4 regions of the Clostridium isatidis genome follow, and region 2 is predicted to be linked to each of the others. Evidence: riboswitches for the same ligand, from Rfam matches in the RefSeq annotation. Region 2 holds a riboswitch; each other region holds the start of a gene.
What was found. Region 2 has a riboswitch for S-adenosylmethionine ahead of BEN51_RS01785 (Na+/H+ antiporter NhaC family protein). Riboswitches for the same ligand answer to the same signal wherever they lie in the genome.

Region 1 (7,661 bases), 810 kb from region 2:
CATTATTTTTGGCTGATGAATCAATAAAGTTGTGGTCGCATATTAATTATTTATCCAAGGGAGGTAAAAATTTTGAAAGATTATATAGAAGAAAGAGTATTAGAAGTAGCAAGATATATTATAGAATCTAAAGACACAATTAGAAAAACAGCAAAAGTATTTGGAGTAAGCAAAAGCACCATACATAAAGATATGACAGAAAGACTTCCTAAAATAAATCCAGCAATTGCAAAACAAACTCATTCTATCTTAGAACTAAATAAAGCTGAGCGTCATATAAGAGGTGGAAAAGCTACTCAAGCTAAATATAAAGCTGTAAAGTAATAAAAAAATGCAAATATATTGAAGGTTTGCCATAATCCATATATAATAAAAATTAGGACGAAAATTGTAAAAATTATTTAACTTTGAAAGATTAGGAGTGAAATATAAATGTGGTTTTGGAAACAAAGGAGTGATTTAGGCATAGATTTAGGAACAGCAACTGTTTTAGTTTATGCTAAAGGAAAAGGAATAATTTTAAAGGAACCTTCAGTAGTTGCAATTAACAAGAATAATAATAAGGTACTTGCTGTAGGCGAAGAAGCAAGAAGAATGATTGGTAGAACACCGGGTAATATTATTGCAGTTAGGCCATTAAGGGATGGGGTTATATCTGATTATGATATAACTGAAAGAATGTTAAAAGAATTCATAAGAAAGGCCTATGGCAAAAGTAAATTTACAGCTCCTAAAGTAATGATATGTGTACCTTCACAGGCAACAGAAGTTGAAAAAAGAGCGGTAATAGATGCAGCAAGAAATACAGGTGCTAAAAAGGTACATTTAATAGAAGAGCCTCTTGCGGCTGCAATTGGGGCTGGATTAGATATCACTAAACCTAGTGGTTCAATGGTAGTCGATATCGGAGGAGGAACAACTGATATTGCCGTAATTTCCTTAGGTGGAGTAGTTGTAAGATCATCAATTAAAGTTGCTGGAGATACTTTTGATGATGCAATAATAAAATATGTTAGAAATAAATATAAGATAATGATTGGTGAAAAAACAGCAGAAGAATTAAAGATTAATATAGGTTCAGCGTTTAATGGATCAAAAGATGAGACTGCAACAGTTAAGGGAAGAAATTTAATTACTGGATTACCAGATGAGGTTATGATATCATCAGCAGAAATTAATGAAGCATTAAGAGAAGCTGTTTCATTGATAGTTGATAACGTTAAATTAGTTTTGGAAAAAACACCGCCTGAATTAGCTGCTGATATAATTGAAAAAGGAATTGTTATGACTGGTGGAGGAGCTTTATTAAATGGATTAGACAAATTAATAGAACATGAAACCGGCGTTTGTGCTGAAGTAGCTCCTAATTCAATAGAAGCAGTAGCAGAAGGAACAGGTAAGGTTTTATCATATTTGGATAAGATAGATATAGATTTTTCAGATAGACAAATTGACTTAATAGAAGAATAATAAATTAAAATATTCACATATAAAAAACAATTAAATTCAACTTTATAAAAATGAGGCTGTCATAGACAGCCTCATATATTTTGTTTTTTATTTTCTTTATTAAAGTTGTTGTATGCTTCTAATATTGCATTAGATATAACATAAGCCATTTCAAATACAAAATTAAGTCTAACAGTATGAATGTGTATAAAATTAGAATGTTCATTACTATCAATTATACCTACAATAGATACATTACCTACTTCAGGTAGAATTTTCCCTACACCCTTTCCAGGGTGAATTGGATAATCTCTAACATGGATTTCACCTATTGCTTCAGGTTCTCCAAGACAGGCATCTATTCCAATGATAAAAGAATTGGGGTGAATTTTCATAATCTCTCTTAATTTACTTTTCAGATTTGCAGCATGAATTGGATTTTGAATTGTTCCGTAAACAGGAAGTTCTATATTTTTCTCTTTTAAAATAGTTCCAACTAAGGGTCCTAAGCAGTCTATGATGCACTTATCTGTTCCTATACATACTATAATAGTATTTTTTTTTATAAAATTTTTTATCAATTTAGCCATTTCAATATGAGAATTAAATGAATTGTATAAAAATTTGCTTTTCAAAAACTTCACCCCCATAGAAATATATGTATGTTGAACAAACAATATTATCATATGTATAAAATTAATAAAAATGGAAATTAATTAAATGAAGGGAGATGAAAATTAATGAAAAAAGTAATAATTTATTCGCTAACTGTTATAATAAGTGCTGCTATACCAATTTATTTTTTACTAATATGGGAACCACTAAAGAGTATAGATGCAATAAGTGATAATATAATAGTTACTGAATATGAACATTTAAATAATAATTATGAAGAAAATAATATGTATATAATTGATAATTTAAATCCTAGGGAGGGAACATTCTCAAAGATAAGCAATCTTTCTCAAGAAAAAAGAGATAAACTTAATGTTTTAATAAAAAATTTATCTATAGTTGATATTATAAAGATAAATAATTATTTTGCAGATATAAATAATATTGAAAACATTACTAAAGGTTTTGGCTTATTAGAGAAGAGAATGTCAAAAGAAAATTATCAGGAGTTTAAAGATATATTAGGAGACTACATTAAACTAGAAGAAATACAGAATAATATATAAAAAAATGCTCATGGTATTAATTTAAAGAAAAACGAAGAAAAAAAATAATAGGTAAAGTTAATTTCTTTAAAAGCGTAAAAACCAAACTTGAAATATAAAGACAATAAATATATACTAACTATTGTTAGTCGAGGAGACGAAAGTTTATTTGACAAATTAATGAATTTACATGGGGGAGTTCCCGAGTGGCCAAAGGGGGCAGACTGTAAATCTGTTACGTTATCGTTTCGATGGTTCGAATCCGTCCTCCCCCACCATAAAATTCATTAAAATTAAGAATATGCTGGCATGGCTCAATGGTAGAGCAGCTGACTTGTAATCAGCAGGTTGTAGGTTCGAGTCCTATTGCCAGCTCCATATATGGAGGAGTTCCCGAGTGGCCAAAGGGGGCAGACTGTAAATCTGTTACGTTATCGTTTCGATGGTTCGAATCCATCCTCCTCCACCACAAATTATTTTAATATGGAAGCATAGCTCAGCTGGGAGAGCACCTGCCTTACAAGCAGGGGGTCACAGGTTCGATCCCTGTTGTTTCCACCAATAAATCTTTTAAAAATATGCTGGCATGGCTCAATGGTAGAGCAGCTGACTTGTAATCAGCAGGTTGTAGGTTCGAGTCCTATTGCCAGCTCCATATATGGGGGAGTTCCCGAGTGGCCAAAGGGGGCAGACTGTAAATCTGTTACGTTATCGTTTCGATGGTTCGAATCCGTCCTCCCCCACCAAAAAAAGACAAGAGAACCTTGTCTTTTTTTGTTGACTATTATAGCTATAAATGATAAAATCTAAAAAGAAAATTTGATATTAATTCTTATCAAGAGAGGTGGAGGGAAAAGGGCCCTGTGAAACCCGGCAACCTGCTTTAATAAAAGTGTGGTGCCAATTCCTGCAATTAATTTTGCAAGATAAGAAGATATATAGTTATTTAATCTCTTCTTGTCGAAGAGATTTTTTTCTTTTATATGAATCTTTTTAGAATTAATATCAAATAAAAGAAAGGAGAGAATATCATGAAAAGATTATTTACATCTGAATCAGTTACAGAAGGACATCCAGATAAAATTTGTGATCAAATATCCGATGCAGTATTAGACAGTATTTTAGCACAAGATCCTACGGCAAGAGTTGCTTGTGAAACAGCTGTAACCACAGGTATGGTATTAGTTATGGGAGAAATATCAACTAGTTGTTATGTTGATATTCCAAAAATAGTAAGACAAACAGTAAGAGAAATTGGTTATGATAGAGCAAAATTTGGTTTTGACTGTGATACTTGTTCAGTTTTAACTTCTATTGACGAACAATCAGGAGATATAGCAATGGGAGTTGATAAGGCATTAGAAGCAAGAATAGGAGAACAAGGTGATGTAGAAGCAGTTGGGGCTGGAGATCAAGGGATGATGTTTGGTTTTGCAACAAATGAAACAGAAGAATATATGCCAATGCCTATATCATTAGCACATAAACTTTCTAGAAGATTATCAGAAGTAAGAAAGAACGGAACTTTAAGTTACTTAAGACCTGATGGAAAAACTCAAGTTACAGTTGAGTATGATGATAATAAAGTAGTTAGAGTTGATACTATTGTAATATCAACACAACATAGTGAAGATGTAACACAAGAAAAGATTAAAGAAGATTTAATGGAACATGTAATTAAAGTAGTTGTTCCTGCTGAATTATTAGATGATAAAACAAAATATTTCATAAATCCTACAGGAAGATTTGTTGTTGGAGGTCCTCAAGGAGATAGTGGATTAACAGGAAGAAAAATTATTGTTGACACATATGGTGGATATGGAAGACATGGCGGTGGAGCTTTCTCAGGAAAGGATCCAACAAAGGTTGATAGATCAGCCGCTTATGCAGCAAGATGGGTGGCTAAGAACTTAGTAGCAGCAGGAATAGCAGATAAGCTTGAAATCCAATTAGCTTATGCAATAGGTGTTGCGAAACCAGTATCAATAGTAGTAGATACTTTTGGAACAGGAAAGAAATCTGATGAAGAAATAATTTCAATAGTAGAAAAAGTATTTGATTTAAGACCAGGTGCTATAATAAGAGATTTAGATTTAAGAAGACCTATTTATAAACAAACAGCTGCTTATGGACATTTTGGAAGAAATGATTTAGATTTACCTTGGGAAAAGTTAAATAAAGTAGAAGAAATTAAGAAATTACTTTAAGATTTTATAATAGAAAAGAGCCTGATTGGTAGGAAGCCAATTAGGCTCTATATTTTTTAGTTATACTAAAGGCTTACGTTTCCTGTGAGCATAATTAAGAGTTATAAACTTCTTTTCCATCAACGAAAACTTTTTTGATATTAATTTCGTCATCAAATAATAATAAGTCTGCATCATAACCTTCTTTTATAAGACCTTTTCTATCATCAACTTTACAATGTCTTGCAGCATTGTAACTAGCCATTTTAACTGCTTCGTGTAGAGGGTATCCTACGTTTTTATAAACATTATAGACTGCTTTATCTAATGTTAAAACAGAGCCAGCTAAAGAACCGCTTACAAGTCTAGCAGCCCCTTCTTTAACAACAACATCTTGACCTCCTAGTTTGTACATTCCATCCGGCATACAGCAAGCCATCATTGCATCTGTTACTAAAAGAACCTTATCTGTAGTTTTTTGCTTATAAGCTATTCTTAAGGAAGGATATGAAATGTGTATTCCATCTGAAATAGTTTCAGTTGTTATATCACTATCAAATATTGCTCCTACAACCCCAGGTTCTCTGTGGGTAAATGGCGTCATAGCATTAAATAGATGTGTAGCGTGAGAAAAACCGCATTTTATTCCTTCCATAGCTTCATTATAAGTAGCTTTTGTATGTCCGATTGAACAAACTATACCTTTCTTTGAAAGTTCTTTAGCTAGTTCTTTTGCGCCAGGAATTTCTGGTGCAATTGTAATTGAAACAACAGCATCTTCACAATCTCCAACCATAGCTTTAAAATTTTCTAAAGTAGGTTCAGCTAAAAAGTTTGGATTTTGAGCCCCGATTGCTTTTCCGCTGATGAATGGTCCTTCAAGATGAGCCCCTAATACTTTAGCGCCATCAGTACCTTTTAATTTAGCTTCTTTTATAGCTTCCATAGATTTTCTTATGTCACTTATAGCGACAGTCATAGTAGTTGGAGTAAAAGATGTAGTTCCATGTTTTACTATTATTTTAGAAATTTCATTTATAGCTTCATAAGTTCCATCCATGGTGTCATGTCCACCAGCGCCATGAATATGAACATCTATAAAACCTGGAGCAAGATATAATCCTTCTCCATCAATTACTTCTACAGTATTATAAGAAGTAGGATTAATTTCTTTTATTTTACCGTTTTCAATTAAGACAGAACCTTTTTCTATTCTATCTAAGTATATTATGTTACAGTTTTTTATAATCATAAAAAACACCTCCTGTATAGATATCTTTACAAATATAGTTTAGCACAAATTTTTAAATAAAATTAATATTATGCTATAATAAAATAATAAAAAATACTATAATTTTTAAGGTTTGGAGCGTTAATATGGAAATTTTAAATGGGATTGTAGATTCAATTGTATTCAAAAGTGATGATACAGGCTATGTTGTATCTAAAATAAGAACTGAAAAAGACAGTATAAGTGCTGTTGGAATTGCTCCATTCTTAAAAGAAGGTCAAAATGTAAAATTGAAGGGAGAATGGGTAATTCATAAACAATTCGGAAAACAGTTTAATATAGTAGAATACGAAGAGATACTACCCACCTCTATAGAAGGTATAGAAAGATATTTAAGTACAGGAATAATTAAAGGAATTGGTCCTATTACAGCAAAAAGAATAGTAAAGAAATTTAAGGAAAAAACTTTAGAGATATTAGATAATAATATAGAAAAACTATTGGAAGTTGAAGGTATTGGGGAAAAGAAATATAAAATTATATATGAATCTTATTTAGAAAATAAGGATTTAAAGGATATTATAATATTTTTTCAAGGACATGGGATGTCTACTAATCAATGTATAAAAGTTTATAAAAAATTTGGACCTCATGCCAAAGATATCGTTTTGGAAAATCCATATATTCTTTCAGATGAGATTTCAGGAATTGGATTTATTACAGCAGATAGAATTGCTAGAAGTCTTGGTATAGAAAGTAATTCACCCTTTAGAATACAAAGTGGAATTAAATATATATTAAATCAATTTTCAGCTGCTGGTAATACCTTTATGCCAAAAGAAATGTTGGTAAAGGAAGTTTCAAAAATATTAGGAGTAAAGATAGAAGAAGTTGAAGAAAATTTATTAAATCTTGCTTTAGATACTAAAATAAAGATTGAGAATATAAATGATATAGAGGCAGTATTTGCTTTGCCTTATTATTACTGTGAACTTGGGGTTACTAATAAAATAATAACATTAAGTATAGAAAATTTTAGGACTATAAATACAGATGTTGAAGATGAAATAAAGACTTTTGAAAGAAAAAATAATATCCAGTTTGCACCTTCACAAAAGGAAGCAATATTAGGAGCCTTTGACAATGGAATTGAAATAATCACAGGGGGACCTGGAACAGGAAAAACTACAATAATAAAAGCTATAATTGAGATATATGAGAATAATGGAATGAAGGTTTTACTTGGGGCACCAACAGGAAGGGCTGCAAAAAGAATGACCGAATCAACTGGAAGGGAAGCAAAAACAATTCATAGGCTTCTTGAAATGGGAGTGAGCGATGATGAAGATAATTCATACTTTATAAAAGGAGAAGCAGAACCTTTAGAAGCTGATGTCATAATAATTGATGAAGCTTCTATGATAGATATTATGCTAATGCATAATTTACTTAAAGCAATAAAGCTTGGAACAAGATTAATTATAGTAGGTGATGTGGATCAATTACCTTCTGTTGGAGCTGGAAATGTTTTAAAGGATTTAATAGAAAGTAATTTTATTAAAGTTGTAAGGCTTACTGATATTTTTAGGCAGGGAAAGGAAAGTCTAATAGTAGTTAATGCTCACAAAATTAATA
Region 2 (7,661 bases):
TCAAATGACTTATCCACAATTAAATTTTTTTCTATTATTCCCTTGTTAATATTAATTAACATATCTTGTGGATAAATAATACTAAAACAATTAATTCCTACTACTATTCCTAATAACATTATTCTTTTTATCATATAGTAATTCTCCCATCCTTATAAATAGCCACAATTTTTGAAATATTAATAAAATATATCCTTAATATTATCTACAATTTGTTTATATTTATTAATATTTATGTCAACATAATCTTAACAACTTATTAACAGGTTAATGTGGATAATGTGCAAAAAAAACATGTTTTCGCATCTTACTAATAAAAATAATACAGCATTATAAAATGCTCTTTAAAATTATTGATAATTTCTATTAGTAAACTTTTAATTTTATTTGAATAATATGTAATTACATAGAAATAAGAATGAACTTCAAAGTGATATAAAATGAAAAAAATAAAACTTAAAAATAAATGTACTTATGACCAGGTAATAAATATTTATTAGTATTTTCAGCTACAAGCTCAGGATTGATAGGATCAATAACTGGCTATGCTAGTGCAGGAATAACTATAACCTAATTGAAGCTTAAATATATTTTAAATAACAAAAAAGGACATTATCAAATTCAAATAAGAATTCAATAATGTCCTTTTAATATAATATTATAAATCTGTATCTTCAGTTTTTATTGAATTATTTATTAGAGAATTTAACTTAACTAATTCCTCCTTAGTTAAGTTTCTCCACTGACCTATTTTTAAATTTCCTAGTTTTATATTCATTATCCTTATTCTTTTTAACTTAATTACATTATAACCTAAGGCTTCACACATTCTTCTAATCTGCCTGTTCATACCTTGAGTTAATATAATATTAAAGGTACTTTCATTTATTTTTCTAACCTTACACTTCTTAGTTATCGTTCCTAAAATTCTTACTCCATTTGACATGTCCTTTATAAATTTTTCATTTATGGGCTTATCTACTGTGACTATATATTCCTTTTCGTGATTATTTCCTGCCCTTAATATTTTATTTACTATGTCACCATCATTAGTAAGAAGAATTAATCCTTGCGAATCCTTATCTAACCTTCCTATTGGAAAGATTCTTTTTTCATGATTAACAAAATCAACTATATTTCCTTTTACTTTCTTTTCTGTAGTACATGTTATTCCTACTGGTTTATTTAAGGCTATATAAACAAGCTCCTCAACTCTTTTTATTGGTTTTCCATCTATTTTAACATTAGCATTTTCGGATACCTTAGTGCCCATTTCTGCTATTATACCATCTACCGTTACCCTTCCTGCCTCTATAAGCTTATCAGCCTCTCTTCTTGAACAGAAGCCTGTTTCACTTATAAATTTATTTAGCCTTATTTTATCTCCCCTATCTTTATGAACTATAATATTTCCCATTTTATCACCTTTGTATTTATTCAGAAACCTTATTTTCATCTCCTGAGTTATTAAATTTAACTTCAAGTTTATTTTCTGCTATATATTCTTCTGTATTTTTTATATCTCTATCTTCTAAAGCTTCTCCAGTCACTTTAAGAACTATACCAGTGCTCGGAATCATTTCGTTGTTACTAACATAATCCAATATATTTATTAAAACTGAATCCACATGATTGTTTTTTATTTTTAATTCTTTAAGTATTTCTTTAATTTCTTCTGAATTACTAGAATAATTAACAACTTTATTGGAAGAATTTAATTCTAAGGTTATAGTAGAAGTTATTTCTATTACTAAAGTTTTATCTATATTATTATATTTATAGGAAGCAATTAAAAATATAAACCCTATTAAACTAAAAAATATCGCTATTTGTGTCTTATATTTTTTTAAAGAAATACTTTCTTTTGCTAAAATTTCTTCACCTATTTTTTCTTCCTTATTTGATTTTACTTTTATAAATTCTCCCTTTGAGCTAAGAATTACTGATGAAAATTTTCCCTTGTGAAGAAGAAGTCCTCTATGCTCCTCTACTTCTTTATTTTCAAATATCTCTTCAGAGCCTAATACTTGAATTGCCTCAACAATCTGAAGATAATCTTGTAAATAATGATAAGTTGGATCTGATAAAATAATAGAGTATGTAATAATAAATTCTTTCCACTGCTCAAGGAAAGTTCTTTCTAAAGGAGTATTTTCTAAAAGTAATTTTAAAGGAAATTCTTTATTTTTTATTAAATAATCATAAATTTCTATATTTTCTATAATAAAATAACTAATATTTAATATTTTATTTCTAATATCATAAGAAGGTTTATCATAAACTAAATCCTTAATAAGTATTTTATATTCTATTAAGTCTTCTTTTAATCTATTAATTTCCTCTTCTCTTTTTTCTGTTATATCTTCTGATACTACATTTATAGGAGCCTTGGTTGAAAATTTATATTTATATTGTTGAAAGGTCATTGTTCTCCTCCGCTATTTAGTTCCTTAGTTTCAATTAACTTTCCTTTAACTACAACTCTTTCTTTAGCACCAACTGTGCATGTTATTAATGTTATTGTTGCATCTTTGGTATCATCTAATACTTCAACTCTATCTGGTTGAACAATAAAATTATCCGTCACTTCATAGATATATTTTTTACCTTTTGCCTTTACTATTATTTCATCTCCAGCTTTTGTTTTATACAAATTAACAAAGGCCTCTGAATAATCTGAAACTCTATGTCCTGCAACTGCAAAATTTCCTCTTTCTCCAGGCATTGCAGAACCCTCAAAATGCCCTAAATAATACAAAAGAATATCATCTGTTATTCCTTCAACTATTCCTTGAGATAAATTTATACTAGGTATTTCTAATAACCCTATTGGCTTGTACCCTTCACCTACAGTAAAACTAGCATCCTCATTCTCTGATGAAGCTATGCCTTCATTTATTACTTCTTCTAAAATATTTTTAAGCTCTTCCTGCTTTTTTGCTGTTTCAATTTTCCTATAAATAATGGATACAATTATGGTTATACCTATAATTATTAAAATAACCCCGATTGCTCTTCTAATTCCTTCCCTCAATCCTTTACCTCCAATAAACTTTTAGGCTATTTTAACATATATTATATCATAAAGGATTTTGTATTTTAATAAGTTTGGATATTTTAGACTATTAATATTTAGGAGTATTTTATGAATAAAAAAATAATTTATGTTGATTTCCTTTTTAAACGCAAAAGAATAAAATCTAAGCCTATGTATTATATATATAGAATGCAATATTTATTAAAAATTATAAAAGATAAAATACTCAGCAGAAAGGAAAGAGACTTTTATAACAACGAATCCTTTTTTAAAAAAATAATATAACATCACTAAAGTCTAATATTATATATTAATTTATGGTAAAATAGTCCTAAATAAAATTTTAGAGGTGGTAATATGCGAATAGGTTTAGGATATGATGTCCATAAATTAGTAGATAATAGAGAGCTTATTATTGGTGGTGTAAATATTCCTTATGAAAAAGGACTACTTGGTCATTCTGATGCAGATGTATTATTACATGCAATATGCGATTCTTTATTAGGCGCTGCAGCTCTTAGAGACATAGGCAAACATTTTCCTGATACTGATGAAAGATTTAAAGGTATCTCTAGCCTTACTCTTTTAAAAGAAGTTGGAATATTAATAAAAAACAAAGGTTATAAAATTGGTAATATAGATGCAACTATAATTGCTCAAAAACCTAAAATGCTTCCTTATATTGAAACCATGAGGAAAAACATAGCAAGAACTCTTGAAATAGATATAGATCAGATAAATGTTAAAGCTACAACTGAAGAAGGCCTTGGCTTTACAGGAAGTGGAGAAGGAATTGCGGCAAATAGCATTGCCATGCTTTTTTCAATTGACAATTAATAATTGAAAATCTATATTAAAATTAAAGGAGTGTCGCAGATTAATATCTTAATGATATTGACCTTCAACAGCTCCTTTTTTGCATTTCTTAAAACTACTTTAAGGTAGTTTTCCTCTATTTTAAGATTTACATTATTAATTATGTACAAGATTATTTTTTATTTTTCCAATGAAAATATATAAATATAATTGCACTAACCAGCATTAAATATGGATAAAATAAAAACCGCATTATTTCAAAGGGTGATATTGCCGCAAGACCTGCTGCTGATAACAATTGGGCTCCATATGGTATAACTCCCTGAAAGCCACAAGAAAAGATATCCATAATACCTGCAACTCTTTTTGCATCTAAGTCAAATTCATTTGAAATATCTTTAGCTATCGGTCCTACTGTTACTATTGCAATTGTATTATTTGCAGTACAAATATCTACCAAGCCCGTCAAAACTGCAATTCCATATTCTGCTCCTCTTTTGCTTTTAAAATTTCTTAGTCCCTTATTAAGAATAAAATCTATTCCACCATTAAACTTTATTATTTCTATAGTTCCTGAAATAAGTAATGAAATTATAATAAGCTCACTCATTGATGATATCCCATTAGATATTGAATTAAAAAGACCTATTATATCAAAACTTCCAACTATAATACCCATTAATCCTGAAAGTCCTAATCCAAGCAACAAAACTATTATTACGTTTAATCCTATTAAGGATGTTATTATTACTACAATATATGGTAATATTTTAAATATATTAAACTCCAAAGAATCTAAATTTATTACTGCTGTATTTCTTGTTAAAATTATAAATATAATTGTAGTAATTATTGCAGCTGGAAGAACTATTAAAAAGTTCATTTTAAATTTATCCTTCATCTCACAACCTTGAGTCTTAGTTGCAGCAATAGTTGTATCAGATATTACGGAAAGATTGTCACCAAACATAGCCCCACAGACTACTGCCCCCACAGATAAAGATGTTGATATTCCAGTTTTATCGGCTATTCCAATTGCTATTGGTACTAAAGCAACTATTGTTCCCATTGAAGTCCCTATAGATAAGGAAATAAAACACCCAATAATAAATATCCCTGGTATTAATAAACTGCTTGGAAGTAAATAAAGACCTAAATTAACAGTAGAATCTACTGCTCCCATATCTTTGGCTACCTGGGCAAAGGCACCTGCTAATATAAATATTAATATCATTAATAAAATATTTATATCTCCTGCCCCTTTGCAGAAGATCTCTATTTTTTTATCAAGCTTTTCCTTCCTATTCATTAATAAAGCAGTTAATGCTGCTGCTAAAAAAGGAATAATTACTGATACAGCATAAAAACTTTTTGCTACTATAGATATTCCTAAATAAATTACTATAAATACTCCTAATGGCACTAACGCAAACCCATTACTCTTATTTTCCAAGGCTTCTTCCTCTCCTTCAAAATAATATATAGCCCCAATTACTTAAAGTTATTAAAAAACAAAAAAACTTCTGCAAGAATACAGAAGCTCATTTCCTTATAAAAAGTTATAATAAACTCCTTATCTTCCAGGATCTCCTGCAGGATTTAGCACCTTAAGAATCATTAAGATTCTCGGTTGCTGGGTTTCTCAGGGCCAGTCCCTCCACCGCTCTTGATAAGTTCTTAAATTTTGCATTAATATAGTATCAACTTAGACTTATAATGTCAATAAGGAAAAGTATACAGCACCTTTCAATTCACAATACACAGTAAATAATACACAGTTTGGTGGCTATTACTCAGTAGTTTAATGCTTAAATATGAATTACGAATTCTTTAGTACAAACTAAAAAGAGAGATTAACCTAGGTTAATCTCTCTTTTTTAATCTGGTGCGCCATCAGGGGGTCGAACCCTGGACACCCTGATTAAGAGTCAGGTGCTCTACCAACTGAGCTAATGGCACAAAATGGAGCGGGTGATGAGAATCGAACTCACGTAACTTGCTTGGAAGGCAAGGGCTCTACCATTGAGCTACACCCGCAAATCTTATTGACAAATATTATTATAATACTAGAAAAATAATTCTGTCAATAAGAAATTTCTATATTTTTATACTACATCTGTAAGAGATTTTGCTAAAATATTTCTAAATTTCTCGCCGTAAGTTTTATCAGTTTCTGCTTTTCTACATATTTCCTTCCATTCATCAATAGTAACCCCAACTACTTTTTCAAATTCATTTCCTCTAATTATATAATTGGAGTTTATCACGAAATCTCCTAATTCGATAGGACTATTAAATATCTTTAAATATAAAAACTCTCTATTATCTCCAACCCAGGTTTTATTAAAATCTCGACTAAATTTTTTTAACCTTGCAAAGATTTTATTTTTTGGTAAAGACCAGCAAGATTTTATCATATTTATTTCTCTTCTCATATTATCTGCTTCTTCTTTTGTCAGCTTTTTATTCTTTTCTGCATCAGAAATTATTTTTTCTACTCTTATATTAGGTACATTAACAATTAATTTTTCCTTTCCATATATCCACTTATAAAAGGCTTCTTGTAAAAATGAATATTGTATATATCCTAATAAAGTCTTTATATCAGGAAAGTAGCTCCATGTATTATCAATTCCGTTGTTTTTTCCAAAAACTAGGGTATGAATATAAATTGTATCCTTATTTGGTAACGAATCCATAAACATATGACCTCTCAAAGTTTTGTTTTTATCTATCAGTTCTTCCCAATAATCGAAGGAATCGTAATTATGCCTCACTCTATCACCCTTTCTTCATTACCATAATATAATATATTATCTATATTTATATTATATAGTTTATTACACCATGTAACAATCGTTTTCAAGATATTAATAAAAATTTATTTTCTAAATTTTCTTAATATTATTATTTTAACCATAATCCTCTATTTGAATAAAATAAAGGTTTATTTTATAATAATATTAAGGATATATATAAGGGAGGCGTGAATTTGCACCACTGTGAAATTTGTGGATCAAAGGCTGATATTCATCATATAGTTCATAAACATGAAGGTGGTTATGATATTAAACTAAATTATAAATATCTTTGTAATTACCACCATAGAGGAAAACTAGGCCCCCACAACTCTTTAGAAACAGATTTAAAATATAAGCTAGAGCTTCAAGAAAAACTTTTCAGCCTTTTACCAAAAGATTACTATACATTTAAGGAACTTTCTATTATTTTAGAAATACCAAAGTCTACTTTAAAAAAAATAGTTAAAGACCTTAAGATGTATAAAGAAGGCTACTCAAAAATTGAACTAATAACAAAATTAATGGGAGGCAAACTATATTCCAAAAGTATGCTTCAAGAATTAGAATTAGAGCGCCTTTTTCACAATATAAATATTGGTTAATTTAGACTAAACAATTTAAATATTAATATAGATTTGCATAAAAAAGAATTCACATTATAATATGTGAATTCTTCTATTATTAATAGTATTTTATTTTTCAGAAATATTATTCATAATAAAACAATATGTAATTTTATATATAAAAAACTTCTAAAATCTAATTAATTAGACTTTAGAAGTCTTTATTTTGGAGCGAAAGACGGGACTCGAACCCGCAACGTTCACCTTGGCAAGGTGACGCTCTACCATTGAGCCACTTCCGCAAAGTTTATTTAAAACTGGTGCAGATGAAGGGAGTCGAACCCCCACGCCAAAGGCGCTAGATCCTAAGTCTAGTGCGTCTGCCAATTCCGCCACATCTGCATCTACTACATATAATATTATATATAACCTTTTTTAATTTTT
Region 3 (7,661 bases), 400 kb from region 2:
TTAGGAAAGCTTTATTTTAAATATAGTTATTTCAGCTTTGCTTATGAAGAATTTATTAAATCTATAAAAACTTACGATATTATAGATGCTGAAGCCCTTTCTATGATGAAAGTAATATTATCCTTAAAATAAGATACTGAATAAATTTAATTAACATTTTATCACGATAACTTATATAAGACCATATATTATATTATATCTTAATCTAAAGATAACTATTTTTAATTAATTAAGAGGTGATATTATGGCATTTACTGCTGATTTTAATACCCCTAAAACAGCTTCTGGAAGATACATTATTGTTTCAGGAATAGTTCCAGCTAATACAGCCTTTATCGAAGTTATGCAGCTATCAGTAAGTAGATTTGAATCAGGTGTAGACCATTTCTATATAACTAAGGAATACGAAAATTCAACTAATGACCCTGTTACAGTTAATGAGACCTTAATTATAGCTGCTGTACCACAAATCACTTCAAGTGATGATGTAACTTTCACTTCCTTTGGCTCTATAATAGGAGAAGTTGATTTAGCATAGTATAAAATTTTATATTAGTGGGGCTGTTAACACAGTCCCTTTACTTTATACATATATACTCTTGAGGTGATAAAATGAAAACTCTTTTAATACCAGCTTCAAAAAGCCTTACAATTACAAATAAATTTCCCTGGAAAAATTTTAATATTGATAGAATTAAAGTAGGTTATGACGGTAATTACCTTTATTATAGTTATCTTTTTTTTAATTTATCTTCCTTGCCTCGTAATATTGTTATATATAACTCTAAACTTATATTATATAAACTTGATAAATTCTATAATGATAAACATAGCAAATTTTTAATAAGTCCTCTTAAGGAAGATTTTAATAAATATACAACTTATTACAATCCTCCAGCCTATTATCGTCACAAAAGAATTCCCTTTTATCCTATAACTTCAAAAATTGCCATATCCACTGATATTACACCCATAGTTTGTGACTGGATAATTAATAGAAAGAATAATAAAGGAATAATATTATATAATAAAAGTGATTATATTACAGCTAGTTTCACATCTTCCAAAACACCTTATGATTATTTAGTTCCATTATTAAAAATAAATTATGATATATATCCAATTTATAAACATTCTAATTCAACTATTAAGAAAGTTAAAGTTACAGGAACAGTAGCCCCAAATTCCATTTATTATATTATTATTAATATAGAAATAACTAGGGCAGGTACTGGAAAAAAAGATAATTATTATGTCTCTGATGAGTATGATAATTCTTCAAATAAATTTTCTCTTAATATTAATAAAGCTTATAGTATTCCTATATTTCCTAAAATAAAAGCTGGAGACATTAAAAAAGTAAATTTATTTGGATCATATAAAGGTCCAATCTCAATATCCTAATCAATATAAAATAATGACCCTCTATTTTATGAAGGGTCATTATTTTTATTTCAAATAAGATTTATTCTTTAAGCTTATTTAATACATATTCTACTTCTATATTTGTTGTAATAAGTAATCCTTCTTCATCTAAATCAAAAAATTCATTATGATGCGGCTTAGCTGTATTAGGATTGCAGCTATTTCTTGTTCCTACCTGAATATAGGTACCCGGTACTAAAAGTAAGTAGTCTGCAAAATCATCAGCCCCTAATTGCTTCGGTTTATTAGTTATAAGATTTTCTTCCCCAATAATTCCTTTTACCAGTTCAGCAACTTCCTTACTAACTCTTTCATCATTTACAAGAGGGGCAGCATAATCCCTAAATTCTACTATAGCCTCTGCTCCATACATTGAAGCTATATCTTTTGCTATCTTCTCTACTGTTTTGTTTGTTTTTTCTCTTGATTCTAAATTAAAAGTTCTTGTTGTTCCTTCTAAGCTAACTTCATCTGCAACTGTATTATAAGTAGTTCCTCCTTTAATCAGTCCTATTCCAACAACTACTGTATCAATTGGATCAGTCTGCCTGCTCACTATTGATTGTAAATTTATTACTATCTGACTTGCTATATATAGGGCATCTATTGATAGGTGAGGCTTAGATACATGCCCACCTTTTCCTTTAACTATTATTTTAAAATAATCACAAGATGCACAACATGGTCCCGCCGTTACTGATACTTTCCCCAAATCTATTTCAGATGATACATGGGCTCCAAGAATTTCTTCTACGCCCTCTAAACATCCTTCTTTAACAAAGATTCTTGCTCCTTGTCCAATCTCCTCAGCTTGTTGGAAAAACAATCTTACTTCTCCAGCTAAATCTTCCTCCCTTCCTTTTAAAATCTTTGCTGCTCCAAGAAGACTAGCTATATGTCCATCATGTCCACAAGCATGATTATAACCCTTATTTATAGATTTATATCCTTCATCTTTATTATCTGGCACTTTAAGAGCATCAATATCTGCTCTTATTGCTAATACTCTATTTGAAGGCTTTTTGCCTTTTATTATTCCTAAAACCCCAGTTTCTCCAATTCTCTGATAAGGAATATTTAATTTATCTAATTCCTCTTCTATTTTATTTGCAGTATTATACTCCTTTAAGCTTTCTTCAGGATGCTGATGAAAATATCTTCTTAAAGAAGTTATATATTCCTTTTCTTTTATAACATAATCTTTTATAGTCATTAAAACGCCCCCATTTTTATTTACTTTATTTCCAAGTTGGGATATAAGAGCCCTTATACTCCTCTTCTATTATATTAGCAACTTCATCTGTTCTATAAGCTTCTACAATCTTCTTATAAATCTCATTATCTTTATCTTCTGTTCTTGCAACAATTACATTTATATATGGATTATCACTACCTTCTTTAACTTCTTCTAAATAAATTGCATCATTTTTTGGTATGAAGCCCGCATCAACTGCATGTCCTCCATTTATTACTGATGCATCAACATCTTCTAACAATCTAGGTGTTTGCGCCGCTTCTACTTCTATAATTTCTATCTTTTTAGGATTTTCAGTTATATCGTCCAAGTTTGGGGTATATCCTGCTGCTTCATCTACTTTAATAAGCCCTGCTGCCTCTAGAAGTTTCAAAGCCCTTCCTCCATTGGTTGCATCACTTGGTATTGCAATCTTTCCTCCAGCTGGAATTTCATTAACAGATGAGATTTTCTTTGAGTAAATTCCAAGAGGTGCTATTATAGTTTCTCCTATAACTGATAAATCAAATCCTCTATCTGATATATCTTGATTTAAATATGCATAGTGTTGAAATGCATTTAAATCTATTTCTCCATCTGCTAAAGCTTGGTTTGGCTGGCTATAATCTGAGAAGGAAATAAGCTCTACAGTTACTCCTTCTTCTGCCAAACTTTCTATTATTGGTTTCCATTGGGGACTATCTTCACCAACTACTCCAATTTTAACAAGCCTTTCCTCCTTAGATACTTGTCCCGCGCATCCTGTTAATAAAAAAACTAATGCTCCTGATAATATTATATTTAATAAATTTTTTGCTTTCATCTTTATTATTCCCCTTTCCTATTTTGCTTATTGCTATTATTTTTTAATGAGTAGTTTTACTTATTACTTTATTTCCTACCCATTGAATTAAATTCACTAGAATAAGTAATATTACTACTGTCACAACTGTTACATCTGTTTGATATCTTTGATGTCCATATCTTATTGCTAAATCTCCAAGCCCTCCTCCCCCTACTGCTCCTGCCATAGCTGTTAATCCGACTAAACTAACAAGGGTTATTGTTGTAGCTCTAACAATGTTTGGTATACTTTCTTTTAAATAGACTCTAATTATTATTTCAAAATATGAGGATCCCATTGCCTCTGCTGCTTCTATTACCCCATTATCTAGTTCCGACAAGGCACTTTCAATTTGTCTTACAAAGAATGGTACTGTTCCTAATATTAGTGGAATCATTGATCCTTTTGTTCCAATTGCTGTTCCTACTATTGCCCTAGTTAATGGAATAGCTAATGTTAATAAAATAATAAATGGTATTGATCTTGTTATATTTATTATCTTCTCTAAAATATAGTAAATTAGCTCATTTTCTAATATATTCCCTTTCTTTGTCACTACTAATATAATTCCTAAAAAAAGTCCGACAATAAAAGATATAATACCTGCTACTATAATCATAAGTAAGGTTTCTCCAGTAGCTTTAATAATTTCATCTACTTTCGGTAATACATTAGGCAATAACTTTTGTGCTAACTCTGCCATCTTTAATCACCTCAACTTCCACATTATTTTCTTCAAGGTATTTAATAACATTTCGGACTTTCTCTTCTTCTCCTCTTATAATTACAATAAGTCCTCCAAGAGGGGCATCTTCAATTATTTCAACATTTCCAAAAATAATATTAGCATCCACATTAAATTCCCTAGATATTATTGAAATTATTGGTTCGGTTGTACTATTTTCAAGATATTTAAGTTTTAAAATTTTCTCATCCTCTCTAATTTCTACAACTGAAGATTTGTCTTCTATGAGGTAATTAATATTGCTTAATATAGATGTACTTTCTATAAAGTTTCTTGTAATTTCTTGCTTAGGCTCTGAAAATACTTTAAATATATTTCCTTCCTCCACTATCCTTCCCTTCTCCATAACAGCAACTCTTGTACATATTTCCTTAACTACCTGCATTTCATGTGTTATTACTACAATTGTTAAATTAAGCTTTTTATTTACTTCCTTTAAAAGCCTTAGTATTGATTTCGTTGTCTGTGGATCTAAGGCACTAGTTGCTTCATCACAAAGTAGAACCTTTGGATCATTAGCTAAGGCCCTTGCAATTCCCACTCTTTGTTTTTGACCGCCGCTTAATTGAGATGGATATGCACTTTCCTTATCCTCCAGTTCAACAAGTTTTAATAGAGATAAAACTTTCCCTCTTATTTCTTCCTTAGACAATCCACTCCCCCTTAATGGGTAAGCTATATTTTCAAATACCGTTCTTGATTTCATAAGATTAAAATGTTGAAATATCATGCCTATCTTTTTTCTTTCTTTCCTAAGTTCCTTATTTGATAAAGTTACAAGATTCTTACCATCTATAATAACTTGTCCTTTATTGGGTTTTTCAAGAAGGTTTATGCATCTAACAAGGGTCGATTTACCAGCTCCACTAAAGCCTATAATTCCATAAATATCTCCCTTATTAATCTTTAGTGTTACATCTTTTACTGCCTCTACTTTGCCAGCTTTTGTAGTATAACTTTTGCATAAATTTTTTAATTCTATCACCTTTCCCCCTCCTTTTTATTTAAAAATAAAAAAACTGCTTTCCTAAAAAATAAGAAAGCAGTGTAATAAACACATTAAACTTTCTATCTTTTAGACGTAGTTAACCTGTAGAATTTAGCACCAAAAATCATCCTAATTTCGCTTAATAATTTTGGTTGCTAGACTTCACAGGGCCAGTCCCTCCGTCTTTAGATAAAAAGTTATTTAGTTTTAGATTACTTGTTTTGTATTATATATTTACAGCTGATAAATTGTCAATATATTTTTTTATTAATAACTTGTTCATCTTAAATTAAAACATATTTAAAAATAATAAAGATTGGCTAGGATAGTAGGATTCGAACCTACGAATGCCACAGTCAGAATGTGGTGCCTTACCACTTGGCGATATCCCATCATTTGGAGCAAATAGTGGGAAGTGAACCCACCTTTCCAGCTTAGAAGGCTAGAGTATTAACCAATATACAATACCAGCCCTTTATTATAGAGAATTATAACTCTAACAATATTTCTTGTCAATTTATTTTTACTTATAAAATATAAACAAAAAACCTCTGATAATTATATATATAATAATCAGAGGTTTTTAAATCCATTTATATTTTTATTATGGTAATTCAAAATTCATTAAATTAATTACTCTTCTAATTCTGAGAATTCGTCTTTACCAACTCCACAAAGTGGACATAACCAATCTTCTGGAACATCTTCAAAGGAAGTTCCTGGTTCTACTCCATTATCTGGATCTCCTAGTTCTGGATCATAAATGTATCCACAAACATCACATATAAATTTTTTCATGCTCAATACCTCCTACAATGTTTTCTATTATTAAATATATTATCAAATATATTTAATTTAATTTAACAACATTTTCCTTAGATTTGCAATGCTATATTTTATAATATTGAACTTATATAATCTGCTGCCTTTTCTACATCCTTCTTAGATTCTTCATTAAGAGAGAATCTTACTCTTACTGGGAAATTAACTTCAATCATACCAGTAGACTTTATTATTGAGGAAGTGCTTAATACCTTTGCATTAGTTTCATTTAAGTAATCCTGAATTATTTCTATAGGTTCTCCACTCCATCCAAAGGAGCCAAATGCAGCAGCTACTTTACCTTCTAAATTCATATCCTTTAACTTCTTTAAAATATTTTCAATGGATCCTATTAAATCACCATATCTTGTTGAAGTACCAAATAGCAATGCATCTGAATTTCTAATGGCTTCTATAATATCACTTTCTTCGCTCTTATCAGCATTAAATATAGCTACTTCTATATCTTCAGCTTCAAGATCCTTCTTAAACTTCTCTGCAATAGCTTTTGTTGAATTTGTCATTGTTGTATATACTATAGCAGCTTTTTTTCCTTTCTTAGTTTGCCTACTTCTCTCATCATATATACTGATATATTTTTCTATATTTTGATCTAATACATATCCGTGAGATGGTGCTATCAGTTCAATTTCTAATTCTTTTAATGCAGAAATTAATGGTCTTACATATTTTTTATGTGGTGACATTATAAGATCATAATATACTGTAAATGCTTCTGTAATATCCATATCTGTCTTGCTGTCAAAGGTCTCATTGGCTGATAAATGTGTACTAAATACATCACAAGGGAATAATATTTTATCTTCAATGCAGTAAGTAATCATTGTTTCCTCTGTATGAAGATATGGTGTCATTCTAAATAGCAATGTTTTTCCACCAATATCAACAGTATCTCTATCTTTTACAACTAAAAAGTTTCTATCATGTAGTTTGTATAATTCCTTTATATGATATACAGCTTTTTCACTACAAATTATTGTTGCATTAGTAGCTTGTCTTGCTAATCCGCCTAAAGCTCCAGAATGATCAGGTTCTGTATGGTTTATAACGATATATTGTATTTTCTTTAAATCAATAATCTTTTTTAAATTTTCTATATATTGCTTTGTAAACATTATATCTACTGTATCTATTATTGTTGGTTTTTCTGTTTCTAATAAATAGCTGTTATATGTTGTTCCTTGTTCTAATATTAGTCTATGAAATGGTACTTTTCTATCGTCTATAACTCCTACTGAATAAATATTATCTTTTAATCTAATTTTTCTTTCCATAAAATCTCCTCCTAAATAAATAGCTTATCTCTTTATCAATTCTATAGCCTTATTATAGGAGATAACTTTAAAAGTTAATGTGATTATAATCAAATCTAAATATAAATGATAACTTTTTTCATTAAATAAAAAAAGAAGATTGTAACCAATCTTCTTTTTGAAAATACTATTTATTATCATCTTCTTTAGTTATTACTGCTTTACTAGAAATAAGTTTTTTGCAATTATTACAGAAATAATTAACAGCTCCACAGCCTTTTATTAATTCAACTTCTTTTTTACATTCTGGACAATAGTATTTCATAATC
Region 4 (7,661 bases), 1.1 Mb from region 2:
GAGATAAACTATATTATGTTGCTCCCTTAGAGCCTTCTGGTATTTTTGCTTGGCTTAAAAATAGAGGAACTGAAGGTTATGTAATGGTTAATGCAACTTCATTAAATGATGTAAAGTTAGTGACAGAACTTAATGGACAAGCTTTAAAATTAAAATATTCAAAAAGAGCTTACTTTGGCGATGATATAAAAAGACATATTTATAAGAATATAAAAACAGTTGGTTTTACTGATTATTCCTTTGAGATAGATGATGAAGGCAGACCTTATTGGATAGTAACAGCCTATGATAAAGGGGTAGGAATAAGAAGTGAAAAAGTTATAGGAATAGTTCTTGTAGATGCACAAACAGGAGAAAGCACATATTATGATGATATTAGTAAAATACCTGAATGGATTGATAGAGTTCAACCTATTGACCTAATGGTAAAGCAAATTGAGTGGTGGGGAAAATATATCCATGGTTTTTGGAATTTCTCTAAAACTAATAAATTAGAAACAACCAATGGTACAGGAATTATTTATATAGATGATATATGCTATTACTATACAGGTATGACAAGTGTAGGGGTTGATAATTCAAGTGTAGGCTTTATGCTTGTAAATAGTGTAACTGGAGAGAAGACCTTCTATAAAAATTCAGGTGCAACAGAAAATGCTGCAATGAGTTCAGCAGAAGGAAAGGTTCAAAACTTAGGATATAGTGCAAGTTTCCCATATTTAATAAATGTAAATAATGAAGCAACATATTTTATTCCATTAAAAGATAATGAGGGGTTAATAAAACAATATGCAATGGTAAATGTAGAAAATTATAATATTGTAGGTGTAGGTAATAATATTGAAGAAACTTACAATAATTATATTACTGCATTAAACAATGGAAATAAAAATACTACAGATATAGAGGCTAATGGAAATGCTAAAAAGGAAACTCTAACAGTTGATAGAATTGGAAGTATTATATCTCAAAATGAATTGGTATTTTATATTACAACTGTAGAATATCCTGAAAAATTAATTATTGTATCTCAGGGGCTATCAAAAGAAACACCTTTAACTAAGGAAAAGGATAAAATATCTATTTCCTACTATGAAAATGGCAATAGCTCAATAAATGCAATTACTTTTGATAACTTAAATATAAATATTAAATAATTAAAATATTAACATAAACTCCAATCATAGATATTCTATGAGTTGGGGTTTTTTATTAAATAGGACAAGTAAAATATATAAGATAAATTGAAGAAAAGATATTTTTAAACATTTAAATTCTATATAAATAAAATTATGTCATAATTCTTACATAGCAAATTTTAAGGCTATCTAGTATAATATTAGTATGCTAAAAATTTGCAGAGAAAGGTTAAGAAATAACATGAAAAAAATAAGTGAAATTTTTAGTGACTATGCCTTGGGGGGGAATATAAACACAGCAGTAATTGAGGGAGTTACTTTAAGAAAAAAGACTAAAACTCTTGAAATGAAATTAAGCTGTGATAAATATATTGAGATTGGAGAAATAGAATCTTTTAACAATTTCATTAAAGAAAGATTTGCCCTAAATGATTCAAAAATTATAATAAATTATACTGAAGCTTCCTTTGAAAGATCAATAGAAGATAGAGTTAAGGAAGTTCTAGACTTTTTATCAATTAAACACCCTTTCTTAAAAGCTGCAATAAATAATTGTAAATTAGAAATTAATGATATTTGTCTTAATTTTAGTTTTAAAATGGTTATTTCTGAAATGCTTAGGGAATTAAAATATGATAAAAAAATTCAGGATTCATTAAAAGCTTTATACGGAAAAACATATAAAATTAATTTTATTGATGACGTAAGCGAAGAAGAGCTAATTAAGTTAAAGGAAAACAACTTAATTAAAGAAAAAGTCATTATTCAAAAGGATGTTCAGGCAAAACAAAATAATAACAATAATAATGCAACGCCAGTTAAGCTTGTTCCAGAAATTAATCAAGAAGCAAAAGCAGAAAATGACAGTAAAAATAAGAATTCACTATTGATACTAGGTAGAAATGGAAATATAAAGGATCCTGTAATTAAGATTACTGATATAACACCAAATGAAGGAAGAGTTGTTATACAAGGTGAAATATCGAATATAGATGCAAAGGAATTAAGAAGTGGAAAATTATTAGTTTCTTTTGATTTATATGATGGATCAAGTTCAATCACCTGTAAGGCTTTTGTAAAACCAGGGGAAGGTGACGAGGTATTTTCAAGATTGAAAAAGACAAAGGCAGTAAAGCTTCTTGGTAATGCAGGCTATAGCAGTTTTTCTGGAGAAGTTGAAATAATTGCTAATACTATACTAGAGGCAGAAGCCATTAAAAAGGCCACTAGGATGGATACTGCAGAAGTTAAGAGAGTAGAGCTTCATATGCATACTCAAATGAGTCAAATGGATGGAGTAACTAGTGCTACTGATTTAATTAAGAGAGCCATGAGCTGGGGGATGAAGTCTATTGCAATAACAGACCATGGAGTTGTTCAATCCTTTCCAGAAGCTCATAAACTTTTAGGAAGAAATAATCCAGATATGAAGGTTATTTATGGAGTTGAAGCTTATTTAGCACCAGATAAAAAGCCATCTGTAACGAATTCTATGGGACAGTCTATTGATACAACCTATTGTGTACTAGATTTAGAAACAACAGGTTTTTCTGCTGTTACGGAAAAAATAACTGAAATAGGTATTATGAAGGTTAAAGATGGTAAGGTAATAGATAAATTTGGCTGCTTTGTAAACCCTGAAAAGCCTATTCCAGCAAAGGTTGTTGAAGTAACTAACATAACTGATGATATGGTAAAAGATGCAGAGACTATTGATAAAATCTTCCCTAAAATATTAGATTTTATCGAAGGAAGTGTTTTAGTTGCTCATAATGCTGAATTTGATGTTGGTTTCTTAAAGCAGAATGCAAAAGTTTTAGGTTATGAATTTGATTATACCTTCATAGATACTTTAGCCTTAGCAAAGGAATTATTTCCAGAATATAAGACCTATAAACTAGGAAGAATAGCTAAGCACTTAGGTATTAAGGTAGAAGTTGCCCATAGAGCCTTAGATGACGTTGACACAACTGTTAAGGTGTTTAATGTGATGATAGACATGTTAAAGGAAAGAGGAGTAAAAACTCTTGATGACATAGATAAATATGCCTCAGATGAAATAGCTAAGAAGGAAGAATTTAAAAAGCTTAAAACTTATCATGCAATAATACTTGCAAAGAATTATGTAGGTTTAAAGAATTTATATAAATTGGTATCTTATTCACATTTAGATTATTTCTATAAAAAACCTCGTATTTTAAAGAGTATGTTCAAAAAGTACTCAGAAGGCTTAATCATAGGTAGTGCCTGCAGTGAAGGAGAGCTTTATCAAGCAATATTACTTGGAAGGTCTGATGAAGAAATTGAAGCAATAGCACAGGAATATGATTATTTAGAAATCCAGCCTTTAGATAATAACGAATATTTAATTAGGACTGAGCAGGTTCCTGACAGGGAGTATTTAAAAGAAATTAATAGAAAGATTGTTGATTTAGGAGAAAAGTTAAATAAACCTGTAGTAGCAACTGGGGATGTTCACTTCTTAGATCCAGAAGATGAAATATATAGACGTATAATTGAAGCAGGGCAAGGCTTTAAGGATGCTGATAATCAAGCTCCACTTTATTTAAGAACTACAGATGAAATGCTTAAAGAGTTTTCGTATCTAGGAAAAGATAAGGCTTATGAAGTAGTAGTAGAAAATACAAATAAAATTGCAGATATGTGTGAGCAGATTAGTCCAATATCTCCAGAAAAAGCTACTCCATATATAGATGGATGTGAGCAGACCATTAAAGATATTGCCTATGGAAAGGCTCATGAATTATACGGCGATCCATTACCAGAAATAGTTCAAGCAAGATTAGATAAAGAGCTAGATTCTATTATAAAAAATGGTTTCTCGGTGATGTATATAATTGCCCAAAAACTGGTGTGGAAGTCAAATGAAGATGGATACTTGGTAGGTTCAAGAGGTTCCGTTGGTTCATCTATTGTTGCTTATATGACAGGGATAACAGAGGTTAATGCTTTGCCTCCTCACTATAGATGTCCTAAATGTAAGTATTCAGATTTTACAGATTATGGCTGTAATAATGGAATTGACTTACCTGATAAAGATTGTCCAGTATGCGGTGAAAAACTTGCAAAAGATGGTATGGATATACCTTTTGAAACCTTTTTAGGTTTTAATGGAGATAAGGAACCAGATATAGACCTAAACTTTTCAGGAGAATATCAAGCAAAAGCACATAAATATACTGAAGTTATCTTTGGTAAAGGAACAACCTTTAAGGCTGGAACAGTTGGTACAGTAGCAGAAAAAACAGCCTTTGGATATGTTAAGAAATATTTTGAAGAAAGAAATGTAAATGTTAATAAGGCAGAAATGTTGAGATTATCAAAAGGTTGTACAGGAATAAAGAGAACAACTGGACAGCATCCAGGTGGAATTATAGTAGTTCCAAAGGGAAGAGAAATATTTGAGTTTTGTCCCGTTCAACATCCAGCTGATGACCCTAATTCAGATATTATTACAACCCACTTTGATTATCACTCAATAGATCAAAACTTACTAAAGCTTGATATACTTGGTCACGACGATCCTACAGTAATAAGAATGCTTCAGGATTTAACTGGAGTAGATCCTAAAACTATACCTTTAGATGATAAGGAAACTATGTCTATATTTTCATCTACAGAAGCTTTAGGAGTAACACCAGAGCAGATAAATTCTCAGGTAGGAACCTTTGGAGTTCCTGAGTTTGGTACTAAGTTCGTTAGGGGAATGCTTGTTGATACAAAGCCAAAGACCTTCTCAGATCTCTTATGTATATCAGGGCTTTCACATGGTACTGATGTTTGGTTAGGAAATGCTAAAGACCTAATTGATACAGGAATAGTAACAAGTATAAGTGAAGCCGTATGTACAAGAGATGATATTATGGTTTACTTGATTAAAAAAGGTCTTCCGCCAAATACTGCATTTAAAATTATGGAACTTGTTCGTAAAGGGAAGGCTTTAAAAGATCCAAAGTGGCCTGAATATGAAGCACTAATGAGGGAAAATGATGTGCCTGAATGGTATATAGACTCTTGTAGAAAGATAAAATACATGTTCCCTAAAGCCCATGCAGCTGCTTATGTAATGATGGCCTTTAGAATAGCTTGGTTTAAGGTTCATATACCTATTGCTTATTATTGTGCATATTTCACTATAAGGGCAAAGGCCTTTGATGCAGAATATATGATTTTCGGAAAAGAAAAAGTAAAGGCAAAGATGAAGGAGATTGAAGATTTAGGTAATGATGCAGCTCCTAAAGATAAGGATATGTATGATGATTTAGAAATAGTTTTAGAAATGTATGAAAGGGGCTTAAGCTTCCTGCCAATTGATTTATATAAATCTCACGCTACAAAGTTCAAAATTGAAGATGGGGCTTTAAGACCACCTCTTAATAGTATAGCAGGTATGGGAAATGTAGCTGCTGAAGCTATATATAGTGCTGTTAATAGTGGAATTCCAATAAGTTCAATAGAAGACTTAAAGAAAAGAGATAGGGTTGGTAATTCTGCAGTAGAGTTATTAAGAAAATTTGGTTGTTTAGAAGGTCTTCCAGAAAGAGATCAATTAAGTTTTTTTGATGTAATATAATTAAAGTGCGAATATAAAGGCTAGATAAAAGGAGATGTTTATTTCACATAATTCTCTTTATCTTTGTTAATTTATATTCGCACTTTTTATTAGTTCAAAGATTAATATTTAAAATGAAAAAACACTTACTAATTGCTGTGATATAGAAGCTTATTAATGATTTAAAATAAAAGTTTTAAAATTTTTATTGACAAATTTATTTCCAGATAGTAATATAAATAACAACAAACAATTAAATATGAAATACGTTATCTTATCAAGAGTGGTGGAGGGACTGGCCCTGTGAAACCCAGCAACCTTTAATAGAAGGTTATTACTTTATGCAAAAGCATAAGGTCTATTTTCTATTAGTTTGGTGCTAAATCCTGCAGCTTTGGCTGAAAGATGAGAGAGTAAATTTGAATGTGACTTATGCTGCACTTAGGATTTATTCTTGAGTGCAGTTTTTATTTTCTTAAATTATTTGATTGCCAAACTATAAAAGGAGGACCAATTTGTGATTGAAATTACTAATTTAAGCAAAAGTTTTAATAATACAGAAGTATTAAAGAATGTCTCTGTACATATAAAAGAAGGCGAAATATATGGAATTATAGGTCATAGTGGAGCAGGAAAATCAACTCTTTTAAGATGTATAAATGGTTTAGAAGCCTATGATAAAGGAACAATAAAAGTTAATGGAAAAGAAGTTGAAAAATTAAAAGGGTATAGATTAAGAGAATTTAGAAAAGATTTAGGAATGATATTTCAAAGCTTTAATCTTTTAAAAAGAAAAACTGTTTTTGAAAATGTAGCACTACCTTTAGAAGTTTGGGGATATGAAGAAGAATATAAAAAGTATAAAGAGGAATGTAGTAAAGAAGGGAAAAAGTCTCTAGGTTATAAGAAATATCAAAAAGAAAAAATAGAAAAAAGAGTAAATGAATTATTAAGCTTGGTTGGTCTTTCAGAAAAAGCAAATGAAAAAACAACAAGTTTAAGTGGTGGTCAAAAGCAAAGGGTTGCAATTGCAAGGGCTTTAGCTCTAGAACCAAAAATTCTTCTTTGTGATGAAGCTACTTCAGCATTAGATCCAAAAACTACAAAGGATATATTACAACTTTTATTAAAGATAAATAAGGAATTAGGAATTACAATCGTAGTAGTTACTCATCAAATGGAAGTTGTTAAGGAAGTATGTGAAAGAGTTACTTTATTAGAAGGTGGAATAGTAAAAGCTGAAGGAAGGGCGGAAGATTTATTCTTAAATCCAGGACTTTCATTAAAGAAATTTCTTGGAGATGATGAGGACGAGCTTCTACCTAATGAAGGTGTAAATATTAGATTATTTTTCCCAAGCAATTCCTCAGAAAATGCTCTTATAACAAAAATGGCAAAGGAGCTAGATGTTGATTTTTCAATAGTTTGGGGAAAATTAGAGAAATTTAGAGACAATGTTCTTGGAAGTTTAGTAATAAATATAGATGAAAAAGATCAAATTAAGGTTATAGAGTATTTAGAAAAGAAAAATATAATTTTGGAGGTGATTAACTAATGTCAGAAATTTTATTACCAGCCATATATGACACCATTGTAATGGTATTTTTCTCTACATTATTTGCAGTAATTTTAGGTTCAATACTAGGAATTATATTAGTTTTAACCTCACCTAAAGGCTTAAAGGAAAATAGGACAGTATATCAAATTTTAGACGCGATAATAAATGTTTTAAGAAGTTTTCCTTTTATAATTTTGATAGTAGTTATTATTCCTTTAACAAGAACAATTGTTGGAAGATCAACAGGAACAGCAGCTGCAATAGTTCCACTAACAATAGCAGCAGCACCTTTTGTTGCAAGAATAATAGAAGCATCCCTAAAGGAAGTTGATCCAGGCGTTATAGAAGCAGCAAAAAGCTTTGGAGCTTCAAATGCACAAATAATTTTTAA

Region 1: it holds a riboswitch for S-adenosylmethionine, as region 2 does, so the genes downstream of both, metK (methionine adenosyltransferase) here and BEN51_RS01785 (Na+/H+ antiporter NhaC family protein) in region 2, are expected to answer to the same signal.
Region 3: it holds a riboswitch for S-adenosylmethionine, as region 2 does, so the genes downstream of both, BEN51_RS13370 (methionine ABC transporter ATP-binding protein) here and BEN51_RS01785 (Na+/H+ antiporter NhaC family protein) in region 2, are expected to answer to the same signal.
Region 4: it holds a riboswitch for S-adenosylmethionine, as region 2 does, so the genes downstream of both, BEN51_RS10140 (methionine ABC transporter ATP-binding protein) here and BEN51_RS01785 (Na+/H+ antiporter NhaC family protein) in region 2, are expected to answer to the same signal.

Annotation. Positions count from the first base shown of each region.
Region 1 is NZ_CP016786.1:2,412,281-2,419,941, reverse strand. Features, by position in the region: gene spoIIID (sporulation transcriptional regulator SpoIIID) at 73-324, shown strand; gene mreB (rod shape-determining protein) at 433-1,470, shown strand; gene yyaC (spore protease YyaC) at 1,542-2,084, opposite strand; gene BEN51_RS11410 (hypothetical protein) at 2,190-2,630, shown strand; tRNA gene BEN51_RS11405 (tRNA-Tyr) at 2,802-2,887, shown strand; tRNA gene BEN51_RS11400 (tRNA-Thr) at 2,913-2,987, shown strand; tRNA gene BEN51_RS11395 (tRNA-Tyr) at 2,993-3,078, shown strand; tRNA gene BEN51_RS11390 (tRNA-Val) at 3,095-3,170, shown strand; tRNA gene BEN51_RS11385 (tRNA-Thr) at 3,190-3,264, shown strand; tRNA gene BEN51_RS11380 (tRNA-Tyr) at 3,270-3,355, shown strand; SAM riboswitch class I at 3,439-3,542, shown strand; gene metK (methionine adenosyltransferase) at 3,641-4,816, shown strand; gene nagA (N-acetylglucosamine-6-phosphate deacetylase) at 4,911-6,047, opposite strand; gene recD2 (SF1B family DNA helicase RecD2) at 6,173-7,661, shown strand, end outside.
Region 2 is NZ_CP016786.1:350,397-358,057, reverse strand. Features, by position in the region: gene BEN51_RS01810 (DUF3298 and DUF4163 domain-containing protein) at 1-134, opposite strand, end outside; gene rluF (23S rRNA pseudouridine(2604) synthase RluF) at 659-1,417, opposite strand; gene BEN51_RS01800 (anti-sigma factor domain-containing protein) at 1,434-2,426, opposite strand; gene BEN51_RS01795 (class D sortase) at 2,423-3,034, opposite strand; gene ispF (2-C-methyl-D-erythritol 2,4-cyclodiphosphate synthase) at 3,395-3,874, shown strand; gene BEN51_RS01785 (Na+/H+ antiporter NhaC family protein) at 4,026-5,306, opposite strand; SAM riboswitch class I at 5,424-5,529, opposite strand; tRNA gene BEN51_RS01780 (tRNA-Lys) at 5,737-5,812, opposite strand; tRNA gene BEN51_RS01775 (tRNA-Gly) at 5,817-5,890, opposite strand; gene BEN51_RS01770 (hypothetical protein) at 5,959-6,630, opposite strand; gene BEN51_RS01765 (HNH endonuclease signature motif containing protein) at 6,846-7,256, shown strand; tRNA gene BEN51_RS01760 (tRNA-Gly) at 7,445-7,519, opposite strand; tRNA gene BEN51_RS01755 (tRNA-Leu) at 7,536-7,619, opposite strand.
Region 3 is NZ_CP016786.1:2,816,068-2,823,728, forward strand. Features, by position in the region: gene BEN51_RS13340 (TPR domain-containing glycosyltransferase) at 1-132, shown strand, start outside; gene BEN51_RS13345 (hypothetical protein) at 245-538, shown strand; gene BEN51_RS13350 (DNRLRE domain-containing protein) at 613-1,404, shown strand; gene BEN51_RS13355 (M20 metallopeptidase family protein) at 1,466-2,638, opposite strand; gene BEN51_RS13360 (MetQ/NlpA family ABC transporter substrate-binding protein) at 2,664-3,482, opposite strand; gene BEN51_RS13365 (methionine ABC transporter permease) at 3,526-4,206, opposite strand; gene BEN51_RS13370 (methionine ABC transporter ATP-binding protein) at 4,175-5,233, opposite strand; SAM riboswitch class I at 5,314-5,432, opposite strand; tRNA gene BEN51_RS13375 (tRNA-Gln) at 5,554-5,628, opposite strand; tRNA gene BEN51_RS13380 (tRNA-Arg) at 5,634-5,708, opposite strand; gene rd (rubredoxin) at 5,870-6,034, opposite strand; gene BEN51_RS13390 (FprA family A-type flavoprotein) at 6,133-7,353, opposite strand; gene BEN51_RS13395 (YfgJ family double zinc ribbon protein) at 7,520-7,657, opposite strand.
Region 4 is NZ_CP016786.1:2,148,827-2,156,487, reverse strand. Features, by position in the region: gene BEN51_RS10150 (cell shape-determining protein) at 1-1,157, shown strand, start outside; gene polC (DNA polymerase III subunit alpha) at 1,381-5,733, shown strand; SAM riboswitch class I at 5,984-6,124, shown strand; gene BEN51_RS10140 (methionine ABC transporter ATP-binding protein) at 6,230-7,267, shown strand; gene BEN51_RS10135 (methionine ABC transporter permease) at 7,267-7,661, shown strand, end outside.